Linked DNA regions of Mesorhizobium shangrilense. Each later gene encodes a partner of the first gene's protein in a complex. Links are inferred from orthologs where the notes say so. Each region holds a gene or a part of one and is shown in the gene's direction. Other genes may lie near its edges. The genes, in order: PD284_RS15500 and sdhA.

The links.
Region 2: the proteins of PD284_RS15500 (region 1) and sdhA are in contact, whole or in part, in a crystal structure (PDB 6C12), measured with the Escherichia coli proteins. The link is inferred for Mesorhizobium shangrilense from one-to-one orthologs.

Annotation. Positions count from the first base shown.
Region 1 is NZ_JAQGPN010000001.1:3,214,796-3,229,837, reverse strand. Bases 7,157-10,083 are described here. They hold PD284_RS15500 (FAD assembly factor SdhE), read left to right. Parts: upstream 7,157-8,439; coding sequence 8,440-8,727; downstream 8,728-10,083. Other genes in these bases: mfd (transcription-repair coupling factor), read left to right, coding at 8,738-10,083; recG (ATP-dependent DNA helicase RecG), read right to left, coding at 7,157-8,286. Outside these bases: PD284_RS15535 (endonuclease/exonuclease/phosphatase family protein), read left to right, coding at 1-320; PD284_RS15525 (cytochrome c biogenesis CcdA family protein), read left to right, coding at 1,246-1,992; bifunctional UDP-N-acetylglucosamine diphosphorylase/glucosamine-1-phosphate N-acetyltransferase GlmU, read left to right, coding at 2,064-3,413; glmS (glutamine--fructose-6-phosphate transaminase (isomerizing)), read left to right, coding at 3,564-5,387; PD284_RS15510 (DUF502 domain-containing protein), read left to right, coding at 5,500-6,171; more of recG, read right to left, coding at 6,178-7,156; more of mfd, read left to right, coding at 10,084-12,235; PD284_RS15490 (CehA/McbA family metallohydrolase), read right to left, coding at 12,264-13,169; PD284_RS15485 (ABC transporter ATP-binding protein), read right to left, coding at 13,173-14,966; PD284_RS15480 (ABC transporter substrate-binding protein), read right to left, coding at 15,033-15,042. UniProt on the Escherichia coli protein: An FAD assembly protein, which accelerates covalent attachment of the cofactor into other proteins.
Region 2 is NZ_JAQGPN010000001.1:942,596-957,683, reverse strand. Bases 935-3,907 are described here. They hold sdhA (succinate dehydrogenase flavoprotein subunit), read left to right. Parts: upstream 935-1,492; coding sequence 1,493-3,322; downstream 3,323-3,907. Other genes in these bases: PD284_RS04710 (succinate dehydrogenase iron-sulfur subunit), read left to right, coding at 3,338-3,907; sdhD (succinate dehydrogenase, hydrophobic membrane anchor protein), read left to right, coding at 1,106-1,489; sdhC (succinate dehydrogenase, cytochrome b556 subunit), read left to right, coding at 935-1,103. Outside these bases: PD284_RS04730 (hypothetical protein), read right to left, coding at 1-372; more of sdhC, read left to right, coding at 699-934; more of PD284_RS04710, read left to right, coding at 3,908-4,117; PD284_RS04705 (hypothetical protein), read right to left, coding at 4,114-4,629; PD284_RS04700 (YceH family protein), read left to right, coding at 4,768-5,412; PD284_RS04695 (IclR family transcriptional regulator domain-containing protein), read right to left, coding at 5,453-6,253; PD284_RS04690 (CoA transferase subunit A), read left to right, coding at 6,317-7,174; PD284_RS04685 (CoA-transferase subunit beta), read left to right, coding at 7,171-7,965; pcaF (3-oxoadipyl-CoA thiolase), read left to right, coding at 7,968-9,176; PD284_RS04675 (ABC transporter ATP-binding protein), read right to left, coding at 9,347-10,063; PD284_RS04670 (ABC transporter ATP-binding protein), read right to left, coding at 10,044-10,808; PD284_RS04665 (branched-chain amino acid ABC transporter permease), read right to left, coding at 10,805-11,809; PD284_RS04660 (branched-chain amino acid ABC transporter permease), read right to left, coding at 11,809-12,672; PD284_RS04655 (ABC transporter substrate-binding protein), read right to left, coding at 12,965-14,137; PD284_RS04650 (3-carboxy-cis,cis-muconate cycloisomerase), read right to left, coding at 14,255-15,088. UniProt on the Escherichia coli protein: Two distinct, membrane-bound, FAD-containing enzymes are responsible for the catalysis of fumarate and succinate interconversion; the fumarate reductase is used in anaerobic growth, and the succinate dehydrogenase is used in aerobic growth.

The DNA of each region.
Region 1 (15,042 bases):
CGCTGCTCGAGGCCACCCGGTCGGTCCTGCATCCGACGATCCTGCTCGGCGACCTGAACGAGTGGCGTGTTCGCAACCGGTCGTCATTGCTGACGCTGCTGCCGCATTTCGGGCCTGTGCATGCGATCCTGCCGAGCTTCCCTTCGCGGTTTCCGCTGTTGGCGCTCGACCGTATCCTGGCGCGTCCGATGAGCCTCATTTCGAGCATCGAGGTGCATAGTTCGCCTTTGGCCAAGGTTGCATCCGACCACCTCCCCATAAAGGCCCGGCTGAATCTTGGCGCGATTTCGCGGCCCGACCTGCAAGCCGAACTGACCTGACGATCGCGGCAGCGCCTGAAGCCCCATCTTTGGTGACACTGGTCTCCGGGGCTGACATGCGGAAAAATGGTGATCCGGGTGGGACTCGAACCCACGACCATTCGATTAAAAGTCGAATGCTCTACCGGCTGAGCTACCGGATCATCACGCGAGGTCATCGAGACCCGCCGTATGTGCGCCTAGCCGATTTCCTTGTTCTTGGAAATCGTTGGTTTTCAACCTCCCAGCAGTCCTGACCTTCCGATTGAACGTCAGTTGCTCTACCGGCTGAGCTGCGCCCTCCCGGAGGCGCTGATGGCCCCCGAAAGTGCGGCGGAACATAGGGAGAGACCCAATTCGGGTCAACCGAAAAAGGTTGTGGTGCATGCGTCACCCACATGAGGCGTCCAACCATCTACAGTGAGGCTTGGAGATTGATGGCTTCCCGGCGTCCCGGGGCAGTGATCATGCGACTCCGGACGTTGCCGAAGCGCGCAGCCGCGCCACATATCGCAGCGATTGCCGTGGTTCGCTGCCGAAGAGCGTCGAGATGAGAAGTTGGAGTCTCGCCATGGCGCGCTCCTGCTAATCGGGGCCGGCAGCGGCGGACCAGATTGATCTCGCCAGGATGACCTGTGCGGATTTCGTGCTGTCCGACTCGTCGATCATGACGGTGATTCTCAGCTGGCTGGACGGTTTCCATGAGAACGCCTCGGCCGAACCCGGGATCGACACCGTCCGACTGGCTTCCGGAACGCCGAGCGCATCGTGCGGGTTTGCGCGGCGAGCTCCGATACCGACGTGGCCACGGCGGCCGAACAGCTTTTCGGGCGCTGAGCGGCATCTTGCCTCAGCATTCCACGTAAGGGTGATTGGCGCCTCTCGCGGCCGGCCTCTATATGGCGGGCTGATCCGAAGGCGCGGCAGATGCCGCAGGCGAGGGTGCATGGAACTTGACGTCGGCTATCTGACCGCGGCCGGGGCGGGGGCGCTGTCCTTCCTGTCGCCCTGCGTGCTGCCGCTGGTGCCGCCCTACCTTTGCTACATGGCGGGCGTCAGCGTCGACGATTTTCGCGAAGACGGCGTCCGTGTGGTCGAGAGAAGCAAGAAGATGGCGCTGCTCGCGGCGTCGCTCGCCTTCGTGCTCGGCTTCACCACGGTGTTCGTGGCGCTCGGCGCCGGCGCGTCCACGATCGGCCGTTTCCTGCGCGTCTGGCAGGAGCAACTGGCGATCGTCGCGGGCATCCTGATCATAATCATGGGACTCAACTTCCTGGGCGTGATCCGCATTCCGCTGCTGTCGCGGGAAGCCCGCTTCCATTCCAAGGGTAAGCCGGCGAGCGTGGCTGCTGCCTACCTGATGGGCCTGGCCTTCGCCTTCGGCTGGACGCCCTGCATCGGGCCCGTGCTGGGGCCCATCCTGACGCTGGCGGGCGGAAGCTCGACCGTGGGCGAGGGTGCGTTCCTGCTGCTCATCTACTCGCTCGGCCTTGGCATACCGTTCGTCATCGCTGCGCTGTTCTCCGGGGCCTTCATGCGCTTCCTGTCACGCTTCCGCGTGCATCTCGGTCGGGTCGAGAAGGTGATAGGCGTGCTGCTCGTGGCGGCCGGCGTGCTGTTCATCACCGGTGGCATCCAGGTCGCCTCCTACTGGCTGCTCGAGACGTTCCCCATCCTTCAAACCATCGGGTGAGGTGCGCACCCGATTGGCTGGCAACGCAGTCGGTGTTAGGACGCTTGGGCACAAAGTAAGGCTGAATCACCATGTCCGAGCGCAGTTGCCTGTCGATCATCCTTGCCGCCGGCGAGGGCACGCGCATGAAAAGTGCGCTGCCCAAGGTGTTGCACGAGGTCGCACGGCTTCCGATGCTGGCTCATGTAGCAAACGCCGCCGCACGCACGGGGGGCAATGTCGCCATTGTCACTGGGCACGGCAGCGATCAGGTGAACGCCGCCGCGCAGAGCTTTGCACCGAATGCACGAACCTTCGTCCAGGCCCAGCGGCTGGGCACCGCCCATGCGGTGCTGGCCGCCCGCAGCGCCATCGCCGAAGGCTATGACGACCTGCTCGTGATGTTCGGCGACACGCCACTGATCGAGGCCGAGGCATTGGCCGCAGCACGACGCCCGCTCGCGTCCGGCGCTGCCGTCGTCGTCATGGGTTTTCGCACGGAGAACCCGACCGGCTACGGCCGGCTGATCGAGGACAGGGGCGAACTCATTGCGATCCGCGAGGAGCGCGACTGCTCCGAGGAGGAGCGTCGGATCAAGTTCTGCAACGGCGGGCTGATGGCGATCGCCGGCGAACATGCTCTCGAACTCCTGGACGCGGTTGGCAACACCAACGCGAAAGGCGAATACTACCTGACCGACATTGTGGAGATCGCGCGGGCGCGCGGGCTGCGCGTGCTTGCCGAGGATGTTGCCTTCGAAAACGTGCTCGGCATCAACACCCGAGTTGAACTCGCGGAGGCGGAGGCAATCTGGCAGCGACGCAAGCGGCGTCAGATGATGCTTGCAGGCGTCACGCTCGTCGCGCCGGAAACCGCTTTCTTCTCGCATGACACCGAGATCGGGCAGGACACGATCGTCGAACCGAACGTCTATTTCGGCGCGGGGGTCAAGGTTGCGGCAGGCGTGGTGATCCACGCCTTCTCGCATCTTGAAGGCGCGACCGTCGCGACGGGCGCAGAAGTCGGACCCTATGCGCGCCTGCGGCCGGGCGCGGACCTGCGCGACGACGCCAAGGTCGGCAACTTCTGCGAGGTGAAGAAGGCGGTTGTCGAGAAGGGCGCAAAGGTCAACCACCTGACCTACATCGGCGATGCCCGGATCGGCGCGGGCGCCAATATCGGGGCGGGAACGATCACCTGCAATTACGACGGATTCAGCAAGTTCTTCACCGACATCGGGCCGGGCGCGTTCATCGGGTCGAACTCGTCGCTGGTCGCGCCGGTCACCATCGGGGCAGGCGCCTATGTCGCGTCGGGGAGCACCATCGTCGAGTCCGTGCCGGCCGATGCGCTGGCGTTCGGTCGCGCCAGGCAGACGACGCTGCCGGACCGGGGCAAACAGCTGCGCGAGCGGCTCGCTGCGGCCAAAAAAGTCAGGTAATTCAGTAACCCATCATCAAGCCTCGAGATGCTAGTCTGCGCGCAGAACGGATGCGTGGCTGACATGTGCGGACATTGAATGTGATTTCTGTCCGCTGGCGACTGGGCCTAGAAGCCGCCCGTAGATCTGCCGGATTCGAGAGGAAATTGCATGTGTGGGATAGTCGGTATCGTCGGGCATTCGCCGGTGGCGCCGCTGATTGTGGATGCGCTCAAGCGGCTCGAGTATCGCGGCTATGATTCGGCAGGCGTGGCGACCATCGAGCACGGCAATCTGGCGCGACGCAGGGCAGAGGGCAAGCTCATCAACCTCGAGCGTCGCCTGAACGCGGAGCCACTCGACGGCACTATCGGTATCGGACACACGCGCTGGGCGACGCACGGCGTTCCCAACGAGACGAACGCGCATCCGCATTTCTCGAACGACGTGGCCATCGTCCACAACGGCATTATCGAGAACTTTGCCGAACTGCGCACCGAACTTGAGAAGGACGGCTACGAGTTCGCCTCGCAGACGGATACGGAAGTCGTGGCGCATCTCGTTTCCCGCGAACTGCGGCGCGGCGCGCGACCTGTCGATGCCGCCCATCGGTCGCTGAAGCGCCTGCAGGGCGCGTTTGCGCTCGCCATCATGTTCCGCGGCGACGACGACCTGATCGTCGGTGCCCGCAACGGCCCGCCGCTCGCTGTCGGGCATGGCGAGGGCGAGATGTTCCTGGGTTCCGACGCGATTGCGCTGGCGCCGTTCACCAACTCGATCACCTATCTTGAGGACGGCGACTGGGCTGTGGTGCGCCGCAACCAGATCCAGATCTTCGACATGGCCGGCGAGCCGGTCGAGCGCAAGCGTCAGCAGTCGATCGGCACGAGCTTCCTGGTCGACAAGGGCAATCACCGGCACTTCATGGAGAAGGAGATCCATGAGCAGCCGGAGGTGATCTCGCATACGCTCGCGCACTATGTCGACTTCACCAAGGGCGTTTCCAAGCCGCTCGACCTGCCGTTCGACTTCGCAACGCTCGATCGCCTGGCGATCTCGGCTTGCGGAACGGCCTACCTCGCCGGTCTGGTCAGCAAGTACTGGTTCGAGCGCTACGCACGGCTGCCGGTCGACATCGATATCGCCTCGGAGTTCCGCTACCGCGAGATGCCACTCAGCAAGCAAAGCGCTGCGCTGTTCATCTCGCAGTCGGGCGAGACCGCCGATACGCTGGCCTCGCTGCGCTACTGCCGCAAGGAAGGCGTGCCCATCGGCGCGGTGGTGAACGTGCGCGAATCGACCATCGCGCGCGAATCCGACGTCACCCTGCCGACTCTGGCCGGCCCGGAGATCGGCGTCGCGTCGACCAAGGCGTTCACCTGCCAGCTTTCGGTCCTGGCCTCGCTCGCGGTACGCGCCGCGGTGGCGCGGGGCACGGTCACGGCCGACGAAGAGAAGGCGCTGGTGCGCCAGCTGTCGGAGGCGCCCCGCTTCGCCAGCCAGGTGCTGAAGCTGGAGGAGCAGATCGAGAAGGTGGCGCGCGAGCTGTCGCAGGTGCGCCACGTGCTCTATCTCGGCCGCGACACCAGCTTCCCGCTCGCCATGGAAGGCGCGCTAAAACTCAAGGAAATCTCGTACATACACGCCGAAGGTTATGCAGCAGGCGAGCTGAAGCATGGCCCCATCGCGCTGATCGACGAGAGCATGCCGGTCATCGTGATCGCGCCGCACGACCGCATTTTCGAAAAGACCGTCTCCAACATGCAGGAGGTCGCAGCGCGCGGCGGCAAGATCATCCTGATCACCGACCGCAAGGGGGCGGCCAACGCGACCGTGAAGACGATGGAGACGATCGTACTGCCGGATGTGCCGGAACTGATCGCGCCGATCATCTACGCTTTGCCCATCCAGATGCTGGCCTACTATACGGCGGTGTTCATGGGCACCGACGTCGACCAGCCGCGAAACCTCGCGAAGTCGGTGACCGTCGAATAGCGCCAGGGTGCTCCGACTTATTTGATTGTCCAAACCTCGTGACGCTGCTCTATTGGAGTGCAGCGCACAATCTCGGGCAAACATGTCGGACATCAGCCAAAAAGCCTCTGCAATGATGCGGCTCAGGAACTACTTCCTGACCGGCATCATCGTGACCGCGCCTTTGGCGATCACCGCCTACCTGGTCTGGTCGGTCGTGGGCTGGATCGATTCCTGGGTGAAGCCCTACATCCCGGCCCGCTATAATCCGGAAAACTACCTGCAGTTCTCCGTGCCCGGCTTCGGCCTGATCGTCGCCCTAGTAATGATCACGCTGATCGGGTTCATCACGGCGAGTTTCGTCGGCCGCGCCATCGTCGGTCTTGGCGAGCGCTTGCTCAACCGCATGCCGCTGGTGCGGAACGTCTACGGCGGGCTGAAGCAGATTTTCGAGACCGTGCTCGCCAACCGTTCCGACCTCTTCAAGGAGGTGGCGCTGTTCGAGTATCCGCGCAAGGGCGCATGGTCGATCGTCTTCATCGCCAAGCAGCAGGAATCGGAAATCAACCGCGCGCTGGCGATGGAGCACAGCCGCACCGTCGCCGTGTTCCGTCCGATTACCCCCAACGTCACCACCGGCTATTTGCTCTATGTTGACGAGAAGGACCTGATCCGACTCGACATGAGCATCGAGGACGCCGCGAAGCTGCTGATCTCCGCTGGCCTGGTGGGGCCGGAGATTGAGGCGAAGGTGCAGGCGTTGGCCGAGGCAGCACTGAGAGGACGCCGCAAGGCGGCAGAGTAGTGCGGTTCAGCCTGCCCGCAAGAGCCGCACCGCCTCGTCGCGTCCGAACAGATAGAGCAGCAGCCGCACCGCTTGTCCGCGCTCATCCTGCAGGTCCGGATCGCGCGTGAGCAGCAGCCGCGCGTCGTCGCGGGCGACCTCCAGAAGATCCGCATGGCTTTCGATGCGGGCCACCTGGAAACCCGGCGTGCCCGACTGCCGCGTGCCCAGAAGCTCGCCTTCGCCGCGCAGCTTGAGATCCTCCTCGGCGATGACGAAGCCATCTTCCGTATCGCGCATGACCGAGAGGCGGCGCTTGGCCGTCTCTCCGAGCGGGTCCTTAAAGAGGAGCACGCATGTCGACGCGCGATCGCCGCGGCCGACACGGCCGCGCAGTTGGTGGAGCTGGGCGAGGCCGAACCGTTCCGCATGCTCGATCACGATGATGGTGGCGTCCGGAACGTCGACGCCGACCTCGATGACTGTCGTCGCGATCAGCACGCGGGTCTCGCCGGACTTGAAGGCGCGCATCGCCTCGTCCTTCTCGGCGCCCTTCATGCGCCCGTGGACGAGGCCGATTGCCGATCCAAAGACAGGTTTCAATGAATTGAAACGGTCCTCCGCGGACATCAGCTTGATCTCCTCCGATTCTTCCACGAGCGGGCAGATCCAGTAGATTTTTTGCCCCTCCGAGACCGCCTTGTGCATCCGGTCGACCAGTTCGTCGAAGCGCTCTAGCGGCAAGGTGACGGTCTTGATCGGTTGCCGGCCGGCCGGCTTTTCTGTCAGGCGGGAGACGTCCATATCGCCGAAAGCAGTGAGGACGAGCGTGCGAGGGATCGGCGTCGCCGTCATGACAAGCATGTCCGGCGCGTTGCCCTTGGCCGTGATGGCGAGGCGCTGGTGCACGCCGAAGCGGTGCTGCTCGTCGACGATGGCGAGCACGAGGTCGCGATAGGCCACGGCTTCCTGGAAGAGTGCGTGGGTGCCCACCACCAGATGGATCGCGCCGCTCGCAAGGCCCTCGAGAACCTCTGCCCGTTCGCGTCCCTTCTCCCGGCCGGTGAGGATCGCCGCGCGCATGCCGGCGCGCTCGGCCAGTGGAGCGATAGTGGCGAGGTGCTGCCGGGCAAGGATCTCAGTCGGCGCCATGAGAGCCGCCTGGCCGCCAGCTTCCACGGCGCGGGCGGCGGCCAGCAGCGCAACGACGGTCTTGCCTGAGCCAACGTCGCCCTGCAGCAGGCGCAGCATGCGCTCGGGCTCGGCCAGATCGGCATTGATCTCGGCGAGCGCCTGTTCCTGGGAGGCTGTGAGCGAATAGGGGAGCGCGCGACGGACTGCGTCTTCGATCCGGCCGTCGCCAGTGAGAGGGCGGCCCGAAAGTCGGCGGGTATTCGCCCGGACCAGCGCGAGCGAGACCTGGCCGGCGAGGAATTCGTCATAGGCGAGCCTTCGCCATGCCACACCCTCGGCGGACAGATCCAAGGGGTCGGCGGGATTGTGCAAGCGCTGCAACGCCTGCGCGAAGGATGGAAACGTGTGGCGGCGCGCAATCGACGGGTCCATCCATTCCGGCATCGCGGGAACCCGGGCCAACGCCTGGCCGATCGCGCGCCGGAGGATTTTGGCGGAGAGCCCTGCCGTCAGAGGATAGACGGGCTCGACGAGCGGTAGGCTGGCCGCATCCTCGAGACGCGCGATGTGGTCGGGATGGACCATGCTCGGCCTGCCGTTGAACCATTCCATGCGGCCGCTGACGACCACCCATTCGCCTTCCGGCAGCGACTTTTCGAGATAGGCCGCGTGGGCGTGGAAGAAGGTCAGCGCGAGTTCGCCGGTGTCGTCGTGCACGTAGACGCGGTAGGGGACCGAGCGATTTCCCCGCGGCGGCGGCTGGTGGCGGTCGACGCGCACCTCCAGCGTGACGATTGCGCCCTCGGCCGCGTGCGCGATGCCGGGTCGATGGCGGCGGTCGATCACCGAGTGCGGCAGCGTGAAAATCAGGTCGCCGACACGCGCGGCGCGGTCGCCGAGGTCGGCGGGCACGACGTTCTCGATCAGTTTGGCCACCTTGGGGCCGACGCCGTCGAGCGAGGTGATGGGCGCGAACAGCGGATCGAGGAGGGGCGGGCGCATCTCACCTACGCTCCCTGCTGGAAGGGGTTGTGGACGGGCAGAGCGAGAGGTGGAGCGCGTACATGGCGAGGACATTAGGCGGATGCACCCCGCATGCAAGCATGACTCGGGCGTCTATCCACGCTATAGGCGCGCACCTGAAGAGAGGCGAAGATGACAGGCACAACACGTTCGAGCGATGGGCTGGACATCCGGCGGCGCAAGGTCCTCTTCCGCTCCTGGCATCGCGGCATGCGCGAGCTGGACCTGGTGCTGGGCACCTTCGCGGATGCGACGATCGACGGCTTGACCGACGCTGAAATCGACCAATATGAGCATCTTCTGGATATTCCCGACACCGACCTTCTGGCCTGGGTCACCGGCGAACGGCAAATCCCGGCCGAACACAACACACCGCTCTTCGAGCGCATACTCGCGTTCCGAAGGGCGATGACATTCTGAACGTGACCCGATGAGCCTGACGAAAACGATCGGCCTGCCGAAGGGCAGGGCCGGGCTGTTCACCCTAGACGGCGTAGCCGACGGCTACGAAGCGTTCGCGCTGGCCCAGATCTCGAAGGAGATCGCAGCAGACCGGCCGATGATCTTCGTCGCGCGCGACGGACAGAAGCTGCCCCAACTTATCGAGGCCCTCGCCTTCGTTGCGCCGGACCTGCCCGTGCTCGACTTTCCAGCCTGGGACTGTCTACCCTATGACCGGGTCTCGCCCGGCGCCGACGCCGCCGCGAGGCGGCTCGATGCGCTCGGCGCGATGATCGCCCTAGCCAGGGCGCCGCACCGCGCGCTTGTGCTGACGACAGCTAACGCACTATTGCAACGCATCCCGCCGGCCGAGATCATCGACGCGCAGACCTTCCGCGCTAAGCCCGGCAACCAGATCGACATGAAAGCGCTGACCGCGCGGCTGGAAAGCGCCGGTTTTGACCGGGTGTCGACGGTGCGCGACATCGGCGAGTTCGCCGTGCGCGGCGGCATACTGGATCTATTCGCGCCGGGAACGCCGGAGGCGCTGCGGCTCGACTTCTTCGGCGACACGCTGGAATCGATCCGGGCCTTTGACGTCGCAACCCAGCGTACGACCGGGCAGCGCAGCACGATGACGCTCCAGGCGATGAGCGAAGTGGCGCTGACGCCGGAGACGATCAGCCGCTTCCGCCGCGCCTATATCGAGACATTCGGCGCGCCGTCGCGCGACGACGCGCTCTATGCTGCCGTGTCGGAGGGACGTCGCTTCTCGGGCATGGAGCACTGGCTGCCGCTGTTCTACGAACGGCTCGACACCATCTTCGACTATGTGGCTGACGCTCCCGTCGTGTTTGATCACCTGGCGCACGAGGCGCTGACGGAGCGCCACGCACTGATCCTCGACCACTACGAGGCCCGCAGGAAGCAGGGCGACAGCGCCCTGAAGGATGCGGTGCCCTACAAGCCCATCCCGCCTGACCGGCTCTACCTTTCGCCGGAAGACGTGGCGAAGGCGATCGGCGAGCGCACCGGCATAGATCTCACGCCGTTCGACGCCCCTGAGGTGACGGGCCGCAAGGTACTGCACGGCGGATCGAGGGCGGGGCGCAGCTTCGAGCAGGAGCGCGCGGACCCCAACGCAAACGTCTTCGATGCCGTCGTGAAACACGTCGCCGACGAACGCGCGGCGAAACGCAAGGTGGTGATCGCCGGCTGGACGGAAGGTTCGCTCGATCGCCTCGGCCAGATCCTCGGCGAGCATCACCTCGGCAACCTCGCCAAGGTGACGACACTCGCAGACGTCGAGCGGCTGAAAGACGGGCAGGCCGGTCTCGCGGTGCTGCCGATGGAGGCCGGATTTGAAACGGACGGGTTGGTCGTCGTCGCGGAGCAGGACGTGCTCGGCGACCGCCTCGTTCGCCGCAAGAAGCGCAAACGCGCGGCGGATTTCATCGCAGAGGTGGCCTCGCTGTCGGCCAACGACATCGTCGTGCATTCTGATCACGGCATCGGCCGCTTCATCGGCCTCAAGACGATCGAGGCGGCGGGCGCGCCGCACGATTGCCTGGAGATCCACTACGCGGGAGACGGACGGCTCTTCCTTCCGGTTGAGAACATCGAACTCCTGTCGCGCTACGGGTCCGACTCTGCGGAAGCGACGCTCGACAAGCTCGGCGGCGGCGCATGGCAGTCGCGCAAGGCGAAGCTCAAGCGCCGCCTGCTCGAGATGGCCGGTCAGCTGATCAATCTCGCCGCGGAACGCCAGATGCGGCCGGCTCCGGAAATCAACCCGCCGGACGGGCTCTATGGCGAGTTCGCCGCGCGCTTCCCCTACGACGAGACGGACGATCAGCAGAGCGCCATCGACGCGGTGCTGGACGACCTCTCGCTCGGCAAGCCGATGGACAGGCTGATCTGCGGCGACGTCGGCTTCGGCAAGACCGAGGTGGCGTTGCGCGCCGCGTTCGTCGCTGCAATGGAAGGGTTCCAGGTCGCGGTGGTGGTGCCGACTACGCTGCTTGCCCGGCAGCATTTCAAGACGTTCTCGCAGCGCTTTTCCGGCCTGCCGGTTACCGTCCGCCAGGCCTCGCGGCTGGTCGGTTCCAAGGAACTGGCCGAGACCAAGAAGGGCATCACGGACGGCACCGTCGACGTTGTCGTCGGCACGCACGCGCTGCTGGGCTCCTCGATCACTTTCAAGAACCTCGGCCTACTGATCATCGACGAGGAGCAGCATTTTGGGGTCAAGCACAAGGAGCGGCTGAAGGAGCTGAAGAGCGACGTGCACGTGCTGACGCTCTCGGCGACGCCGATTCCGCGCACGCTGCAGCTGGCGCTGACGGGGGTTCGTGAGCTGTCGCTGATCGCGACGCCGCCCGTCGACCGTATGGCGGTAAGGACCTTCATCTCGCCCTTCGATCCGCTGGTGATCCGCGAGACCCTGCTGCGCGAGCGCTATCGCGGCGGCCAGAGTTTTTATGTCGTTCCGCGCATCTCCGATCTCGCCGAGATCAAGGATTTTCTCCACGAGCAGGTGCCTGAGCTGAAGGTCGGCATCGCCAACGGGCAGATGCCGCCGGGCGAGCTCGACGACATCATGAACGCCTTCTACGACGGCCAGTACGACGTGCTGCTGTCGACGACCATCGTGGAGTCCGGCCTCGATATCCCGACTGCGAATACGATGATCGTGCACCGCGCCGACATGTTCGGCCTTGCCCAGCTTTACCAGCTGCGCGGCAGGGTGGGGCGCTCCAAAGTGCGTGCGTATTCGCTGTTCACCCTGCCGGCGAACAAGCAGCTCACCGACACCGCCGAACGCCGGCTGAAGGTGCTGCAGTCGCTCGACACGCTCGGCGCGGGCTTCCAGCTCGCCAGCCACGACCTCGACATACGTGGCGCCGGCAACCTGCTCGGCGAGGAGCAGTCCGGCCACATCAAGGAGGTCGGCTTCGAGCTCTACCAGCAGATGCTCGAAGAGGCGGTCGCTGAGATCAAGGGCACGGGCGAGGTTTCGGACGGCGATTGGTCGCCGCAGATCTCGGTCGGCACTGCCGTGATGATCCCGGAAGGCTACGTGCCCGACCTGCAGCTCAGGCTGGCGCTCTATCGCCGCCTGGGCGAACTGGAGACCCCGGAAGAGATCGACGCCTTCGGGGCCGAGCTGATCGACCGATTCGGCCCGCTGCCGGAAGAGGTGAAGCACCTGCTAAAGATCGTCTTCATCAAGGCGCTGTGCCGCAAGGCCAATGTCGAGAAGCTCGACGCCGGACCGAAGGGCGTCGTAATCCAGTTCCGCAAGCGCGAGTTCTCCAATCCGGTTGGTCTCGTCCGCTACATCGGCGAGCAGGGAAGCCTGGCGAAGATCAGGCCCGACCAGAGCGTGGTGTTCATCCGCGACTGGCCGACGCCCGACAAGCGGCTGGCAGGCTCGGCCGTTGTGATGACGCAACTGGCGCGCCTCGTGGAGAAGGCAGCGGCGTAGGCGGCTGTCAGCCGCCAGATGCCCTCGGTCACAAATATTCCGGTTGGCTCCAGGCTCGCTTGCCGTCGGCGGCGGTGACCACCATGCGGCACCAGGAGCCCGCGAATTTGGAGAGGTCGAGCGTGGCGGTGGTGATGGCCTCGCCATGGACGACTTCAGAGGCGGAAGCACGGCCGGCAAGCGAGATCGAACGGGCGGGCGTGGTCTCGACGTGGAGCTTGTCCCCGTCGCGCTCCACCGACAGGATTTCCGGGCCCTGGCTGGCGTAGTAGTGACCGGCCTTGAGCGCCGCGAGCAGGGCTTCCGGCGTCAGTTCCTCGGCCTTGACCTGCACCCAGCCCCCGAAAGCGCCGTCAGCCTTGAAGTGCGCATCGTCGGCGGCAAAGCCGGTGAGCTTACGGCCCGCGTTCAGGAGATGGTCGAACATCACCACACCATCCGGGCGCGCCGACAGCAGTTCGCAGGTGTGGTTGTAGATCTCCACCGCGTGGGCGGCGTCGATCGACAGCCCGTCCTCGGTATTGAGCCCGTACCATTGCGGATGGGCGATGCCGACGAATGCGCCTGCCTCGGCTGCCCGCCGAGCCAGCTGCGGGCCGGTCTCGGACGCGCTCGTGGCAGCGAAATCGAGCGGCAGGCCGACCGCCAGGATGTGCCAAAGCTCACCCAGATGCGTGTTCGGCGCATGCAGCTCGGCGCCGATGATCGTGGTGAACGTCTCGTCGCGGAACGGACGCGTATCGGTCAGCGGAAAATCGAAGTTTTGCAGGAAATGGTCGGAGAGACAGAGGAAGTCATAGCCGGCCGCCTTGTAGCGCCCGCAGACGTCCTGCGGCTCCAGCCCGCCGTCCGATCGGTTGGAATGGGTGTGCAGATTGCCGCGGTAGAATTTTCCCGGCGCGGCGAAGGTGGCGAGCATGGTGTCTCCTGTCATGCGTCAGTTCATCAGGACGAAATGGTCCGGGCCGACCTGGTCGTAGACCGGGGCCTCGAAGGCGTGGCCGACCGGACGGATGGGTGAAGGAAGCTGGCCTGCCGGCAGTGCGGCGGTGCGGCGCCTGGACGGGTCTGGACTGGGGACGGCCGACAGCAGCGTCCTTGTATAGTCATGCCGCGGATCGCCGAAGACGGTGGCCCTAGGGCCGATCTCGACGATCCGCCCCAGGCACATCACGGCGACGCGGTGGCTCATGCGCTCGACGACGGCCATGTCGTGCGAGATGAAGAGATAGGAAAGCCCCAGCTCCTCCTGCAGCTCGATCATCAGGTTGACGACCTGCGCCTGTATCGACACGTCGAGTGCCGAAACCGGCTCGTCGGCGATGATGATCTTGGGCGAAAGCGTCAGCGCCCGGGCAATGCAGAGCCGCTGGCGCTGGCCGCCGGAGAACTCGTGCGGGTAGCGCTCCAGCTGCTCTTCGGTCAGGCCTACGCGCTGGATCAGCGAGACCACGCGATCGCGCAGGGCAGAGCCGGTTGAGATTCCGTGGATGACCAGCGGTTCGGCCACCTGCTCGAAGGCGGTCAGGCGCGGGTCGAGCGCCGCATAGGGATCCTGAAAGATGATCTGCATGTCGCGGCGTCTGGCCCGGAGCCTGTCCTTGGTCAGGGTCAGCACGTCTTCGCCCTCGAGCTCGACGGCGCCGGAATTGGGCTCGACCAATCTGAGGATCGAGCGGCCGGTGGTGGACTTGCCGCAACCCGATTCGCCCACCAGCGAGAGAGTTTCGCCCTTGCCGAGGGTGAACGAGACGCCATCGACGGCATGGACATTGGCGACGTGCCGCTTGAACGCCCCCGTACGCACGGGAAAACGCGTCGTCAGGTCACGCACGGTAAGCAGCGGTTCTCTTTTTGCCCTGGTCTCCGAATCCGGCGTCTCGTCGCCGAAGCGGCGCGGACCGGCAAACGGCTTCATGCTGCCGAGCCTGGGCACGGCGGCCAGCAGCCTTCTGGTGTAGGACTCTGATGGAGCCGCGAACAGCGCGGCCGTGGTGTTCTCCTCGACCTTGCGGCCGTGATGCATGACCACGACCCGGTCGGCGATCTCGGCGACCACGCCCATGTCGTGGGTGATGAAGAGGACAGCCATCTCCGAAGCGTCCGCCAGCTCGCGCAGCAGATCGAGAATCTGCGCCTGGATGGTGACGTCGAGTGCGGTCGTCGGCTCGTCGGCGATCAGCAGGCGCGGCTCGCAGGCGAGCGCCATGGCGATGACAACGCGCTGGCGCATGCCGCCCGACAGCTCGTGAGGATACTGGGCAAAGCGCCGTTCCGGTTCGGGAATGCGCACGCGCCTGAGCAGATCGACCGCCCTATGTGCTGCCTCCGCGGCATCGACCCGGCGATGCTGGCGGATCACTTCGGCGATCTGTTCGCCGACGGTGAACACCGGATTGAGGCTTGTCATCGGCTCCTGGAAGATCATAGCGATCTCGTCGCCGCGGATCTGCTGAATTGACTTTCCGGACAATTGCGTCAGGTCGCAGTCGGAGCCGTCGCGACGCCGGAAGCGGATGGCGCCGGCGTCGATGCTCCCGCCATTGAACGCGGTCAGGCCGAGCATGGACATCGCCGTCACCGACTTGCCGGAGCCCGACTCCCCGACGACGGCGACGCATTCACCCGCGGCCACGGTGAAGGAGAGGTCGTCGACGGCAACGAACTGGCCGCGCTCGGTCGCAAAGCTGATGCGCAGGTTCTCGACGCTGAGCAGCATGGGGGCGGTCATGGCGGTTTCCTGGAAAAGGGTAGAGCGCGGCCGCCGGCGATAGCGCTCGCCGACGGCCTGGCTGGATCAGTCGGCG
Region 2 (15,088 bases), 2.3 Mb from region 1 along the record:
CGCGCACCCGGACAAGACCGGCATTTCGCCATCGGCCAGCCCGTACATGTAGCTGCGGCCTTTCACGAACACCGGTGGCCGGTAGCAGTCGGCCACATAGTATGCGTCGTTCTCGTCGAGATAGACCACCTTGGGCTCGCCGAGGGCTGCGCCGGTCTCGGCCGCCAGCTTCTTTGCCAAGTGCCCCTGGCCAACCACGATGCGCTTGTAGCCGGCGCTGCTGTAGACGACGAGGTTGCCGTACGAATCGGAGTAGACGTGATCTCGCAGACGTTCGCCCGCCAGAGCGGGCGTCCCAAGACCGGCAAAGCCGGCCACACAGGCGAACAGCAAGCCAGCCTTGAAACTACGCGCAACCTTCAACGAACCCATCAGCGATCTCCCAAATCAGAAGCCGCGGCCTCCCCGCACAAATTAACCTTTTGTTAACGTTTGTTAAGGGGCTGGCAGCATTTGTTGGCAACGGTGCCGATTTGTGATTAACGGGCGGCGGTGGCGGCCGACGCCCGCAAGGGGCGACGACGTCAAATCGATTGAAGTGCGCCGCACCGCCGCGTGCAGAGTAAATCACTATAGTTGAATGATTTTTCGGCTTTGACGCACTGCAAAAACCGCATTAGAACGCCATCGTCCTGGGTTGCGAGACGGAACATCCATGCCGTCCTGCGGATACTCGTGACATCAATCCCGGGGGAGCCATGAGCAGATCCACAGCCACCCGCCAGCGACCGCTATCGCCGCACCTTTCGATCTATCGTCCGACGATCACGATGACGATGTCGATCGTGCATCGCATCACCGGCGGCGCGCTCTACTTCGGCACCTTGCTCGTCGCGTGGTGGCTCATCGCCGCCGCCAGCTCCGAGCGCCAATTCGAGATCGCCAACGCGGTCTTCGGCAGCTGGTTCGGTCGCATCATCCTGTTCGGCTACACCTGGACGCTCTTCCATCACATGATGGGCGGCATCCGTCATCTCATCTGGGACACCGGAGCCGGACTCGAGAAGGAGACGGCGTCGAAGATCGCCTGGGCGACCCTGGTCTGCTCGATCGTACTCACCGTGCTGGTTTGGATCGCCGGCTACGCCGCGAGGGGTTTCTGATCATGAGCGACATGCGCACTCCGCTCGGCAAGGTCCGCGGACTGGGTTCCGCTCGCGAGGGCACCGGCCATTTCTGGCGGCAGCGGGTCACGGCCATCGCCAACATCCCGCTGATGCTGTTTTTCGTGGGGTTCCTGATTTCCCTGAACGGGGCGAGCTATGCCGAGGTGCGCGCCGCGCTCGGCCAGCCATTCGTTGCGCTCGTCATGATCCTGGTCGTGCTCTCGGTGCTCTACCACATGCGCCTCGGCATGCAGATCGTCATCGAGGATTACGTTCACAGCGAGGGCAACAAGCTCGCGCTGATCGTGCTGAACACCTTCTTCACCGCCGTTGTCGCGGCGGCCTGCGTGTTCGCGCTGCTCAAGATCGCATTCGGAGGCTGAGGCGTGGCTGACGCACAAAAGAAGGCCGGAGCGGCCTACAACTATGTCGACCACAAGTTCGACGTGGTGGTGGTCGGCGCCGGCGGGGCCGGACTTCGCGCGACCCTCGGCATGGCCGAGCAGGGTCTGAAGACGGCCTGTATCACCAAGGTCTTCCCGACGCGCTCCCACACCGTCGCGGCACAGGGCGGCATCGCCGCCTCCCTGCAGAACATGGGCCCGGATAGCTGGCAGTGGCACATGTACGACACCGTCAAGGGGTCGGACTGGCTGGGCGACACCGACGCCATGGAGTACCTGGCGCGCGAGGCGCCGGCCGCCGTCTACGAGCTCGAGCACTACGGCGTGCCCTTCTCCCGCACCGAGGAAGGCAAGATCTACCAGCGGCCGTTCGGCGGCCACATGATGAACTTCGGCGACGGCCCGCCCGTGCAGCGCACCTGTGCTGCCGCCGACCGCACCGGCCACGCCATCCTGCACACGCTCTACGGCCAGTCGCTGCGCCACAGCGCGCAGTTCTTCGTCGAGTATTTCGCGCTCGACCTGATCATGGAAGACGGCGCCTGCACCGGCGTTGTCGCCTGGAACCTCGACGACGGCACCATTCACCGCTTCTCGGCCAAGATGGTCGTGCTGGCGACCGGCGGCTACGGCCGCGCCTATTTCTCGGCGACTAGCGCCCACACCTGCACCGGCGACGGCGGCGGGATGGTGGCGCGCGCCGGCCTGCCGCTGCAGGACATGGAGTTCGTCCAGTTCCACCCGACCGGCATCTACGGCGCGGGCTGCCTGATCACCGAGGGCGCGCGAGGCGAAGGCGGCTACCTCGTCAACTCCGAAGGCGAGCGCTTCATGGAGCGCTATGCGCCGTCGGCGAAGGACCTCGCCTCGCGCGACGTCGTTTCGCGTTGCATGACGCTTGAGATCCGCGACGGGCGCGGCGTCGGCAAGAACAAGGACCACATCTTCCTGCACCTCGACCATCTCGATCCGGCGGTGCTGCACGAGCGGCTGCCCGGCATCTCCGAGAGCGCGAAGATTTTCGCCGGCGTCGACGTGACGCGTGAGCCTATCCCGGTGCTGCCGACCGTCCACTACAACATGGGCGGCATCCCGACGAACTACTGGGGCGAGGTGCTGAACCCCACCCCGCTCGATCCGGACCGCGTGATCCTCGGCCTGATGGCCGTCGGCGAGGCCGGCTGCGCATCGGTGCACGGCGCCAACCGCCTCGGCTCCAACTCGCTGATCGATCTGGTCGTCTTCGGCCGCGCCGCAGCCATCAAGGCGGGCGAGGTGGTGGACCGCGAGAGCAAGGTCCCCGATCTCAACACGGCCGCGGTCGACAAGATCATGGATCGCTTCGACCGGCTGCGCCATGCCGACGGCAAGACGCCGACGGCCCATCTTCGCGAGAAGATGCAGCGCGCCATGCAGGACGACGCCGCCGTCTTCCGCACGCAGGAATCGCTGGAGAACGGCTGCAAGCGCATTTCGGAAATCTGGGGCGAGCTGAAGGACATCAAGGTGTTCGACCGCTCGATGATCTGGAACTCAGACCTCGTCGAGACGCTGGAACTGGAAAACCTGATGGCCAACGCCATCACCACGGTCTACGGCGCGGAGGCGCGCAAGGAGAGCCGCGGCGCGCACGCCCGCGAGGATTTCTCCTCCCGCGACGACGCCAACTGGCGCAAGCACACGCTCTCCTGGGTGGATGCCAACGGCAAGGTCAAGCTCGACTACAGGCCGGTGAAGACGGAAACCATGCTGCCGGTGGAACAGGGCGGTATCGACCCCAAGAAAATCGCGCCCAAGGCGCGGGTTTACTGAGGCAGGGACGGAACCATGGTCGAACTCACCCTTCCCAAGAACTCGCAGATCCGCCCCGGCAAGACCTGGCCGAAGCCGGAAGGCGCGAAGAACCTGCGCGAGTACCGGATTTACCGCTGGTCGCCGGACGACGACGAGAACCCCCGCATCGACACCTACTTCGTCGATCTCGACGATTGCGGGCCGATGGTTCTCGACGCGCTGCTCTGGATCAAGAACAAGGTCGATCCGACGCTGACGCTGCGCCGCTCATGCCGCGAGGGCATCTGCGGCTCCTGCGCCATGAACATCGACGGCGCCAACACGCTGGCCTGCACCAAGGGCATGGACGACATTTCGGGGGCCGTAAAAGTCTACCCGCTGCCGCATATGCCGGTGGTGAAGGATCTCGTGCCCGACCTCACCGTGCCCTACGCGCAGCTCACCTCGATCGATCCCTACCTCAAGACCGTCTCCCCTGAGCCGGCCAAGGAATGGCTGCAGAGCCACGAGGACCGGCAGAAGCTCGATGGCCTCTACGAGTGCATCCTGTGCTTCTGCTGCCAGACGTCATGCCCGAGCTACTGGTGGAACGGCGACCGCTACCTCGGCCCCGCCGTTCTGCTGCAGGCCTATCGCTGGCTGATCGATTCCCGCGACGAAGCAAAGGGCGAGCGCCTCGACAATCTCGAGGACCCGTTCCGCCTCTATCGCTGCCACACCATCATGAACTGCGCGCAGACCTGCCCCAAGGGCCTCAACCCCGCCAAGGCGATCGCCGAGATCAAGAAGATGATGGTGGAGCGCAGGGTCTAGGGATTGCCCTGGGCCGCTGCGCGGCCGAACGCTCCGACCGGGTGGAACCGGCGCACCGCAAGGTAGCCGGTGACCACGAAGAAGAGCAGGACCAGCCCTTGCGCGACCGCGAGGGGCGGTTCCGATCCGTTCGGCGCCAGCGCGTTGAGGGCGGGAACCTTCAGGAACAGCTGTACCACCAGGACGAAGACGTTCAGGTAGAGCGACAGAACAGCGGTCACGACATAGATCGCGCGCCAGGGGCCCCGCATCCGGCGCGGATAGCGCGCCAGAAGCGCGACGATCATCACCAGCGTCGAGATGACGCCGACGCCGAGCGCAGGCGTGAAGACTGTGATGGGAAACAGGAACCCGGTGAGCGTGGTCACCAGCGTCGTGGCCAGGAAAATTGCGGTGAGCGTGCTCATCCTCTGTGACGTCAGCAGGCCGTAGAGGACGACCAGTCCGCTGACGATGCCGACAAGGCTGACGAGCACGTGGAATGTCTGAAGCGTGGAAACCCCGAAGAACATTGCACCCCTCCTGCAAGAGAAACGCCGCATCAGATCACATCTTCGCGAGCTGTCCAGTCTTCGCGTGGCGGCCGACGCCAGCGCCGGGCCTGACGCGACTTGCCCGCGCCGGTGTCTCTCGTGTAGTGCGTGCGGACCATGACCGATCAGCCTGACCTCCCCCTCCTCACCCCCATCGAAGCCCGCGTGCTCGGCTGTCTCGTCGAGAAGAAGGAGCTGACGCCGGACGTCTATCCGCTGACGCTCAATGGCGCACATGCGGCCGCCAATCAGAAGACGGCGCGCGATCCTGTGATGGCGCTGGAACTGGTGGATGTGCGGCGCGCGCTTTCGACGCTGGAGCAGAAGGGACTGGTGCGGCAGGCCTTCGCCTCGCGCGTCGAGCGCTACGAGCATCTGCTCGCGCAGCGCTTCTCGCTGACGCAGGCGCAGATCGCCCTGCTCGGCCTGATGATCCTGCGCGGCCCTCAGACGGCGCACGAACTGCTCGCCCGTGCGGAGCGCATGGCGAGGTTCTCCTCGATCGACGACGTTCGCAGCAATCTCGACCTGATGATCGGCCGCAGGCCGCCGCTGGTGCAGCTGATCGAGCGCGGGCCCGGCCAGCGCGAGGAGCGCTATGCGCACCTGCTTTCCGGCCCGGTGGAGGTGTCGAGCCAGCCGGCAGCCATCCGGCCGGCCGTCAGCGCCTATCCGGAGGATCTCGAGACGCGTGTCGCCGCCCTCGAGCAGCAGGTCGCATCGCTTGCCGAGCAGTTGAAGAGGCTGAGCGGCGACGCGTAGCCCGCCGGATCTTCCGGCACATTCGTTTCGCGTTCGCGGCCTAGCCGACAGCGAAGAATGCCTCGATGCGAACGGCTGCCGTCTGCAAATGCGGCAGGATTTCCGTTCGCATTTCGGCGACTGACAGGCGAGCCGACTGCGTCGACACGTTGATCGCCGCCTCTATCCTACCCTTCCTGTTGCGGATCGGCACGGCGATTGAGCGCAATCCGGGTTCCAGCTCCTCGTCGACGATCGCGTAGCCCTGTGTGCCGGCGCGGCGGATCGTATCTGCCAATGCGGTGCGGTTGGTGATCGTCTTTGCAGTGCGCTGCTCGATCTTTGCCGCTGCAAGGAAGCGTTCGAGTTCGGCATCGTCCAGGTCCGACAGCAGGACGCGGCCCATCGAGGTGCAGTAGGCCGGCAGGCGCGTGCCGACGCTGAGCGCGATGCTGACGATGTGCCGGCCCGGTACCCGGGCGACATAGACGACGTCCTCGCCCGCCAGCACCGCGGCCGAACAGGATTCGTTCAGCGCTTCCGACACCTCCCGCATGAAGGGTTCGGCATAGGTCCACAGCGATGCGCGGCCCAGCCAGCTGCGCGCCACCGAGATCAGCTTCGGCGTCAGCGTGAAGCGGCGGCCGTCCTGCTGCGCATACCCGCTCGCCGTCAGGGTGAGCAGGAAGCGGCGCGCGCCGGCGCGTGTCAGCCCCGTCTCCTCGGCCATCTCGGTCAGCGTCATCCCCTGCGGGTGTACGGCCAGGATCTCCATGACCGACAGGCCCTTGATGAGCGATCCCACGAGGTCGCGCGCCTGGTCCGGCGATGAATTGTCAGTTGACTCGATTTCTGTAGGCATGTACGCATGTATCGCATATAAAACATCTGTTCGCAATACGAACTTTTGAGAAGGAGCGCGGACATGGCGAAGTTCATGGCGCTGCAACAGGCGGTCGCCGAAAACCTGAACGACGGCGACACGGTCGCCTTCGAAGGCTTCACCCACCTGATACCGACCGCCGCCGCGCATGAGGCGATCCGCCAGGGGTTCAAGGACCTCACGCTGATCCGCATGACGCCGGACTTGGTCTACGACCAGATGGTCGGCATGGGCATGGTGCGAAAGCTGGTGTTTTCCTACGTCGGCAATCCCGGCGTCGGATTGCTCAGGCGAGCCCGCGACTCGATCGAAAACGGCTGGCCGCGGTCGGTCGAGGTGGAGGAGCACAGCCACGCAGGCATGGCGAACGCCTATGAGGCGGGGGCTGCGGGCCTGCCATGCGCGATCTTTCGCGGCTATCGCGGCGCCGGGCTGGCAGAGGTCAACCCGAACATCAAATGGGTCGAGTGCCCGTTCACGGGCGAAAAACTCGCCGCCGTGCCGTCGATCCGGCCCGACGTCACCTTCATCCATGCGCAGAAGGCCGACCGCAAGGGCAACGTGCTCATCGAGGGCATCATCGGCATCCAGAAGGAGGCCGTGCTCGCGGCGAAGCGCGCAGTGGTGACGGTGGAGGAGGTCGTCGACGATTTCGAGGGCCTGCATCCCAACCTGACGATCCTGCCTGCCTGGACGATCAAGGCGATCGCGGTGGTGCCCGGCGGCTCGCATCCCTCCTACACCCACGGCTACTATGCGCGCGACAACGCCGCCTATCTGGAATGGGACGAGATCGCGGCGGACCGCGACCGTTTCCAGGCGTGGATGCAGGCCAATGTGATGGAGAAGAGCGCCGACGATTTTGCCGCGCGCGTTGCGCATCTGAGGAGCGCCAAATGAGCCAGCCAGTCGATTTCACCCCGAGCGAGATGATGACGATTGCGGCCTCGCGCGCGCTCCGTGGCGACGATGTATGCTTCGTCGGCATCGGCGCCCCTTCGGCTGCCTGCAACGTCGCACGGCTGACCCATGCACCTGATATATGCTTGATATATGAAAGCGGAACCATAGGAACCAAGCCCGACGTGCTGCCTCTGTCGATCGGCGACGGCGAATTGTGCGAGACCGCGGTGACGACGGTGTCGGTGCCGGAGATGTTCCGCTACTGGCTGCAGGGCGGGCGCATCACCATCGGTTTCCTGGGGGCGGCGCAGATCGACAGGTTCGGGAATATCAACACCACTGTCATCGGCGATTATGCCCATCCAAAGACCCGCCTTCCCGGCGGCGGCGGCGCACCCGAGATCGCGACCTCGGCACAGCAGATATATGTGACCATGGCGCAGTCGAAGCGCGGCATGGTCGACAAGATCGACTTCTACACCTCGTTCGGCCACGGCGACGGCGGCGACCATCGCCAGCGACTGGGGATCGAAACGGCGGGACCGACGCTGCTCATCACCGACCTCGCGATCTGGAAGCCCGATCCGGTAACCAGGGAATTCACCGTCGTCTCGCTGCATCCGGGCGTCAGCCGTGACAAGGTGCAGGAGACGTGCGGCTGGACCGTGAAGTTCGCCGACCATCTTGAGGAAACGCCGGCGCCCACGGCGCTGGAGCTGAAGACACTGCGTGACCTGCAGGCCCGCACCAAGTCGGCGCATGCCGGCACTCCGAACAAGGCAGCATAGGCATGACCGAAGCATTCATCTGCGATTATGTGCGCACGCCAATCGGCCGCTTCGGCGGATCCCTGTCAAGCGTGCGCCCTGACGATCTTGCGGCCGTCCCGCTGAAGGCGCTGATGGAGCGCAACGCGTCGGTCGACTGGGCCGCCGTCGACGACCTGATCTTCGGCTGCGCCAACCAGGCAGGCGAGGACAACCGCAATGTCGGACGCATGGCGCTGCTGCTGGCGGGCCTGCCCACCGAGGTGCCCGGCACGACGATCAACCGGCTCTGCGGCTCGGGCATGGATGCGGTGATCGCCGCCGCCCGCGCCATCAAGGCGGGCGAGGCCGAGTTGATGCTGGCGGGCGGCGTCGAGTCCATGAGCCGCGCGCCCTTCGTCATGCCGAAGGCCGACACGGCTTTCTCGCGTCACGCGGAGATCCACGACACCACCATCGGCTGGCGCTTCGTCAATCCGCTGATGAAGGCCCAGTACGGCATCGACTCCATGCCGGAGACCGGCGAGAACGTCGCCGAGGAGTTTTCGGTCAGCCGCGAGGATCAGGATGCCTTTGCAGTCCGCAGCCAGGAGAAGGCCGTCGCGGCGCAGGCCAACGGCCGGCTGGCAAAAGAAATCGCTTCCGTAACGATCCGTCAGCGCAAAGGCGACGCGATCGTCGTGGAGAAGGACGAGCACCCGCGCGCCGGCACGACGCTGGAAGCGCTGGCAAAGCTGGGCACGCCTTTCAAGAAGGTCGGCGGTACGGTGACCGCGGGCAATGCGTCGGGCGTCAATGACGGTGCGGCCGCCCTCATCGTCGCTTCCGAGGCAGCGGCGCGCAAGCACGGCCTGACCCCGATCGCGCGCATCCTCGGCGGCGCGACTGCCGGCGTGCCGCCGCGCATCATGGGCATCGGCCCGGCGCCGGCCACCCGGAAGCTGTGCGCCAGGCTCGGGCTTAAGCCGACGGACTTCGACGTCGTCGAACTGAACGAAGCTTTCGCCTCGCAGGGCATCGCGGTGCTGCGCGAACTCGGCATCGCGGAGGACGCGGCGCACGTCAACCCGAACGGCGGAGCCATTGCGCTCGGCCATCCGCTCGGCATGTCAGGCGCGCGCATCACCGGGACGGCCGCGCTGGAGCTGCGGGAGCGCGGCCTTAAGCTGGCGCTCGCCACCATGTGCATCGGCGTCGGCCAAGGCATCGCGGTGGCGTTGGAGAGGGTTTGAGTTTCCCCCTCCCCCTTGAGGGGAGGGTGAACAATCGCCAAAGGCGATTGGACGGGTGTGGTCACCGCGGCCACACGCCGGCGCTGGGAAAGGTCGAGCACTGCCGCGATCACCCCACCCGGCCGCTTCGCGACCACCCTCCCCTCAAGGGGGAGGGGTGCACCGCGCCCTCAATGCAGCCCGCCGACCCCCAGCAGCCGCTCCACCGCTGCGTGATCTGCCTCCAGTTCGGCCGGCTTGCCCGACCAGGCGATGCGTCCGCGCTCCAGCACGATCACGTGGTCCGCGAAATCCAGCGCGCTCTGGATGCGCTGTTCGACCAGCACGAGTGTCATTTCCCCGGTGGCGGCAAGCCGGGAGAACGCCGCCATCAGTTCCTCGCAGATCACCGGCGCCAGCCCCTCCAGCGGTTCGTCGAGCAGAAGCACCGATGGCCTTCCTAGGATCGAGCGCGCGGTCGACAGCATCTGCTGTTCGCCGCCGGAGAGCTGTGACCCGAGATTGGCGCGACGCTCCGCCAGCCGGGGGAACATGGCGTATGCTTCCTCGATCGCGCCCTTCGGTCTTCCCTTGAGTCCGACGAACAGGTTCTCCTCGACCGTCAGGGTGGGGAAGACCCAGCGCGCCTGCGGCACGTAACCAAGCCCCTTCAAGGCGCGCGCCGCCGTGCCCAGCCGTGTGAAATCCTCGTCGCCGAGACGGATCGACCCTTCGAGGCGGCGCGTCAGGCCGGCCAAAGTCGCCAGGAGCGTCGTCTTGCCCATGCCGTTGCGGCCGAGCACGGCAAGCCGCGACCCGGCGGGCGCCGCGAAGGACACGCCGTCGAGCACGCGCGTCGGCCCGTAGCCGGCGACGAGATCGGTCACCTCAAGCTGCGCGGCCGGCACCGGCGTAACTCCCCAAATAGGCTTCGCGCACGCGCTGGTCGCGCGTCACGTCATGCGGCAGGCCGTCGAAGATGACGGCGCCCGCCGCAAGCACGACGACGCGCCTCGCGAAGCGGAAGACGAGGTCCATGTCGTGGTCGATCATCAGCACGGCCAGGTCGGGCGGCAGGCCCGCAAGGGCAGCCTCGATCCGCGCGGTGTCGCTCTGCGGGACGCCTGCCGCCGGCTCGTCGAGCAGCAGCACCTTCGGCCGCAGCGCCAGCGCGAGCGCGATTTCGAGCAGGCGCTGCTGGCCGTAGGCGATCTCGCGCACCTTCCGGTGCGCCTGCGCCTCCAGCCCGAGCGTCGCCAGGAGCGCGTTCGCCTCCTGCATGACCTCGGGCATTGCCCGGAAATCACCGAACATGCGTCCCGCACGGCCTTCCCGCTGCAGGATCGCCAGGGCGACATGCTCGGCCGGGCTCATGTCGTGGAACAGCCGCGTGACCTGGAAGGACCGTACCAGGCCGCGCTTGACGCGTGCCGCCTGGCCGACCTTCGTAACGGTCTCGCCGCCGAGGAGGACCTCGCCCGAATCGGGCCTCAGGGTTCCGGTGACGATGTTGACGAAGGTGGTCTTGCCGGCGCCGTTTGGGCCAATCAGGGCCACCCGGTCGCCGGGCGAGAGCGACAGGCTCACGTCGCGGGTCACCGCCAGCCCGCCGAAGGCCTTGTTCAGCTTGCGGACCTCGAAGATCGGGCTCATCCGCGGGCCTCCTTGCGGCGCGAGATGAGTTCGGCGGCCGTGCCGTAGAGGCCCTTGGGAGCGAAGAGCACGACCAGGATCAACAGCGCGCCGACCAAAGTCAGCCAGTGGAAAGGATTCGCTGCCGAAACGAAATCCTCGAACAGCATGAAGATGACGGTGCCGGCGAGCGCGCCGTAGAGGGAGCCGGTTCCGCCCAGGACAAGCATCACGAGTGCCTCGGCCGAGAGGGTGAAGGACAGGCTGTCCAGCCCGACGACCTGCGTCGAGATCGCGCTGAGCGCCCCGCCAGCTCCGGCCACAGCCCCCGAGATGACGTACATCTTCATCAGCGCCGCGTGCGGCGACGCCCCGATCGCGCGCACCCGGAGCGCGTCTTCCCGGATGCCGCGGCACAGCATGCCGAACGGCGACCGCACAAGGATGCGCAGCAGCACGAAGACGAGCACCAGCAGCGCGATGCCGTACCAATAGGCGGTGCGGCCCCATAGGTCGAAGGCGAACATGCCGAGCAGCGGATCGGGCGTGATCCCGGCAAGGCCGTCGCTGCCGCCCGTCCACGACGTGGTCTTGTTGGCGAGTTCATGGAAGAGGTGGATCAGGGCGATCGACAGCACCAGCTGCGGAAGCCCGTGGGCGCGCAGGATGACGACGCCGCTGACCAGGCCCGCCACGGCGCCGCCGACGATGCCGGCGAGCGTCATCAGCAGCGGGTCGGTGATGCCGAAATGGGCCGCGCCTATTCCGGCGGCATAGGCACCCGCGCCGAAGAGGGCGGCGTGCCCGAGCGTCGCGACGCCGCAATAGCCGGTCACCAGGTCGAGCGAGAGGACCAGCAGCGCGATGGCCACGATGCGCGTCAGCAGCGCGAGGTTGTTGGGGAACAGGAAGTAGCCCGCCACGGCAAGGGCCAGGATCAGGGCGAGGCCGATGACGCCGCCGCGCAGCCCGCCCGCGCGGGCGGAGGCGGCGAGACGATCCTCTTCGGAAGCCACTGCCATCAGCCGGCCCTCCCGGCGAGGCCGCGCGGGAACACCCAGACGATTGCGATCACGGCGAGATAGAAGAAGAACTCGCCGAACTCGGGCATCAGGTAGCGTCCGGCCGTATCGATGCCGCCGAGCAGCAGGCATGCGACGAGCGCGCCGGGAATGGAGCCGGCCCCGCCGACCGAGACGACGACCAGGAACGTCACCATGTAGCGGAGCGCATAATACGGCTCGACCGGCAGCAGCTCGGCCCCGATGACGCCGCCGAACGCGGCGAGGCCGACGGCTGCGGCGAAGCTTACTGCATAGACGATCTCGGTGCGCACGCCGAGCGCCGCCGCCATGGCGGCGTTGTCGACCGAAGCCCTGAGCTTCACGCCGAAGGCCGTCCGCTCGATCGCGTACCAAAGCACCGCCGCAACGCCGAGTCCGCACAGGATGGCGAAGACCCGGTGCGCGCCGATCGATCGGAAGCCGAGGTCGACGGAGCCCCGCAGCTCCTGCGGCAGCGGAATGGTTTTCAGCGTCGGGCCGAAGACATAGTTGGCGATGCCGATAACGCAGAAGGTGATGCCGATGGTCATCAGCACCTGCGTCAATTCAGGCGCGCCGTAGATGCGGCGGTAGAGGAAGCGCTCGATAGGTATCGCGATGGCAATGGTGCCGAAGACGGCGAGCAGGACCGCGACGGCATAGCCGAGGCCCAGCGACTGGGCCGCATAGGATGCGATGTAGCCGCCGATCATGGCGAACGCGCCATGGGCCAGATTGACGACGCGCATCAGGCCCATCGTGACCGACAGGCCGATGGAGATAACGAACAGCACCATCCCGTAGGCAAGCGCATCGACCGCGACGCTCAAGATGGTTTGCATGGTTCGGGCTGCCTAGGATCCGGACTGGTACTCTACGCGCTGTGAGCGGGAAGTGAAGCGCTGGAGGTCATTGAAGCGGGCCTGTCCGGTCTCTCTCCTCCGTCGTGCGACCTGGAGCGCGGTCTCGCAATTGCCTTGCCGGCTCTGCGCGGCCAGGTTGCTCCTGGCTCACGCAGCCGGCATGCGCCCCCCACTGGGCAACTGAAACCAATCCCTGGGCGGAACGGGCTTTGCGTTCGCGCGTGCTGGCCGGTGCTGCGGATGCAGTCCCCGGCCTGTCAGCCGCGCCTGCCTACTTGGCAGCCGCCAGTCCAGGATCTCCCTGCTTCTCGAAGGTCCGGATCTCCTTGTTGTAGTAGGTGCCGTCCTCGGCCTTGGCGACCTCCCGCAGGTAGACGTTCTCGACGATGTGCCGGGTCTCCGGATCGATCGACACGGGGCCGCGTGGGCTCGTCCAGGCGAGGCCCTTGACGGCATCGACCGCCTTCTGCGCGTCCTGCGCGCCGCCGGTCGCCTCGATCATCTTGTAGATCACGTGCATGCCGTCGAACGCGCCGACCGACGGGAACGACAGTTCGGCGGGGTTGCCGATCGCCTTCTGGGCCGCCTCGACGAAGGCCTTATTCTCGGGCGAGTCGTGCGACACGGCATAGTGGAAGGTCGTCTGTAGGCCGACCGCGCTGTCGCCCAACGCCGGCAGGTCGGATTCCTGCGTCAGGTCACCCGTCGCGAAGAACTTGATCCCGGCGTCCTTCAGCCCGTTCTCGTTGTAGGCCTTGACGAAGCCGAGCGTCGGCGGGCCCGAAGGCAGGAACGCGAACACGCCCTCCGCGCCGGAATCCTTGATGCGCTGCATGATCGGGGCGAAGTCGTTGGTCGACATCGGCATGCGGATCGATTCGACGATCGCGCCGCCGGCCTTCTCGAAGCCCGCTTTGAACGCGGCCTCGGCGTCGTGGCCGGGCGCGTAGTCGCTGACAACGGTGATGATCTTCTTGGCTCCGCCCTCGAAAGCCACCTGGGCCATCGGCGAGGCGTTCTGCCAGATGGTGAAGGAGGTGCGCACGACGAACGGGCTCTTGGTCACGATGGCGGACGTCGCCGCGTTCATCACCACCATGGGCACGTTGGCCTGCTCGAGCAGCGGCGCGGCCGCCATCGCGTCAGGGGTGAAATAGAAGCCGGCGAGATACTGCACGCCTTCCTTGACGACCAGCTCCTGCGCGAGCGCCTTCGACTGCGCCGGGTCGGCCGCAGGGATGTCGCGGTAGATGATCTCGACGGTGTCGTCGCCCACCGTTGCGCCGTGCATCGCCATGTAGGCGTCGATGCCCGCCTTGAAGTTCTTGCCCTGCAGGGCGAACGGTCCCGAAAACGGTCCGATCACCCCGACCTTCACCGTGTCGGCCTGGGCAGCGGCGCTGAGCGCCAGGGCCGCGCATGCGGCCAGCAGCAGACGTTTCATGTTACCTCCCTTGGCCGCGTCGCTTCCTCCCCAGGAAAACCACAGCCGGTTGCGAACCTTGCCATACCGTTCGGTAATGCAAAAATGAAATCCGGGGGCGTTTGCATAATCCCGGGATTATGCATCATCGCTCTTTCCAAGGCGTCGGATGCTGCCCGCGAGCTCGACGCCGTGGCGCAGCGCCGCCGCCGTCGCGCAGACCATCTGCGGCAGCACCATCCATTCCAGCATCCATGCCGCGCCCGAGCGCTCCTGCTCGTGAACGAGCGCATGGTGCATGGCCGACGACTGGGTCGCATTGAAGCGCGCCAGCGCGGCCAGCGTCTCGGCGGCAACCGGGTTCTGCTTGTGCGGCATGGCCGACGAGCCGCCGCCGCCGGCAAGCGCGATCTCGCTGCCGCCCTGCGCCAACAGGGCGACATCCTGCCCGAACTTGCCGAGGCCGCCCGTGATCATCGACAGCACGTTCGCAAGATCCACCAGGCGCGCACGCTGGCTATGCCATTGCGGCGCGTCGGCAAGCCCGAGCCTTTCCGCCAGCCCGGCGCGGACGGCCGCCGCCTTGTCGCCGAGTTTTTCGAGTGTTCCGGCAGCACCGCCGAACTGGATGGCGGCGCGGTCGGCGATCCACGCCGCGAGCCGTTCCGCCTCGTCGACGAGCGGCTCGCGCCACGCGCGTATGCGATCGGCCGCCGAGATCGGGATGGCAGGCTGCATGCGGGTGTGTCCGGTCAGCACATTGGCGCCGAAGCGCGTCTCGACCTGCTGCAGCACGGCGAGAAGGATCGACAGCCGGTTCCGGAGAATGTTGAGGACGGGAACGAGCCGCAGCATCAGGCCGGTGTCGATGACGTCCTGGCTGGTGGCGCCGAAATGGACATGCTGCGCGGCCTCGCCGCCGACCGCCCGGCGCAGCTGCCGGACGAACTCCGGCACGGTCACGCCGTCGAC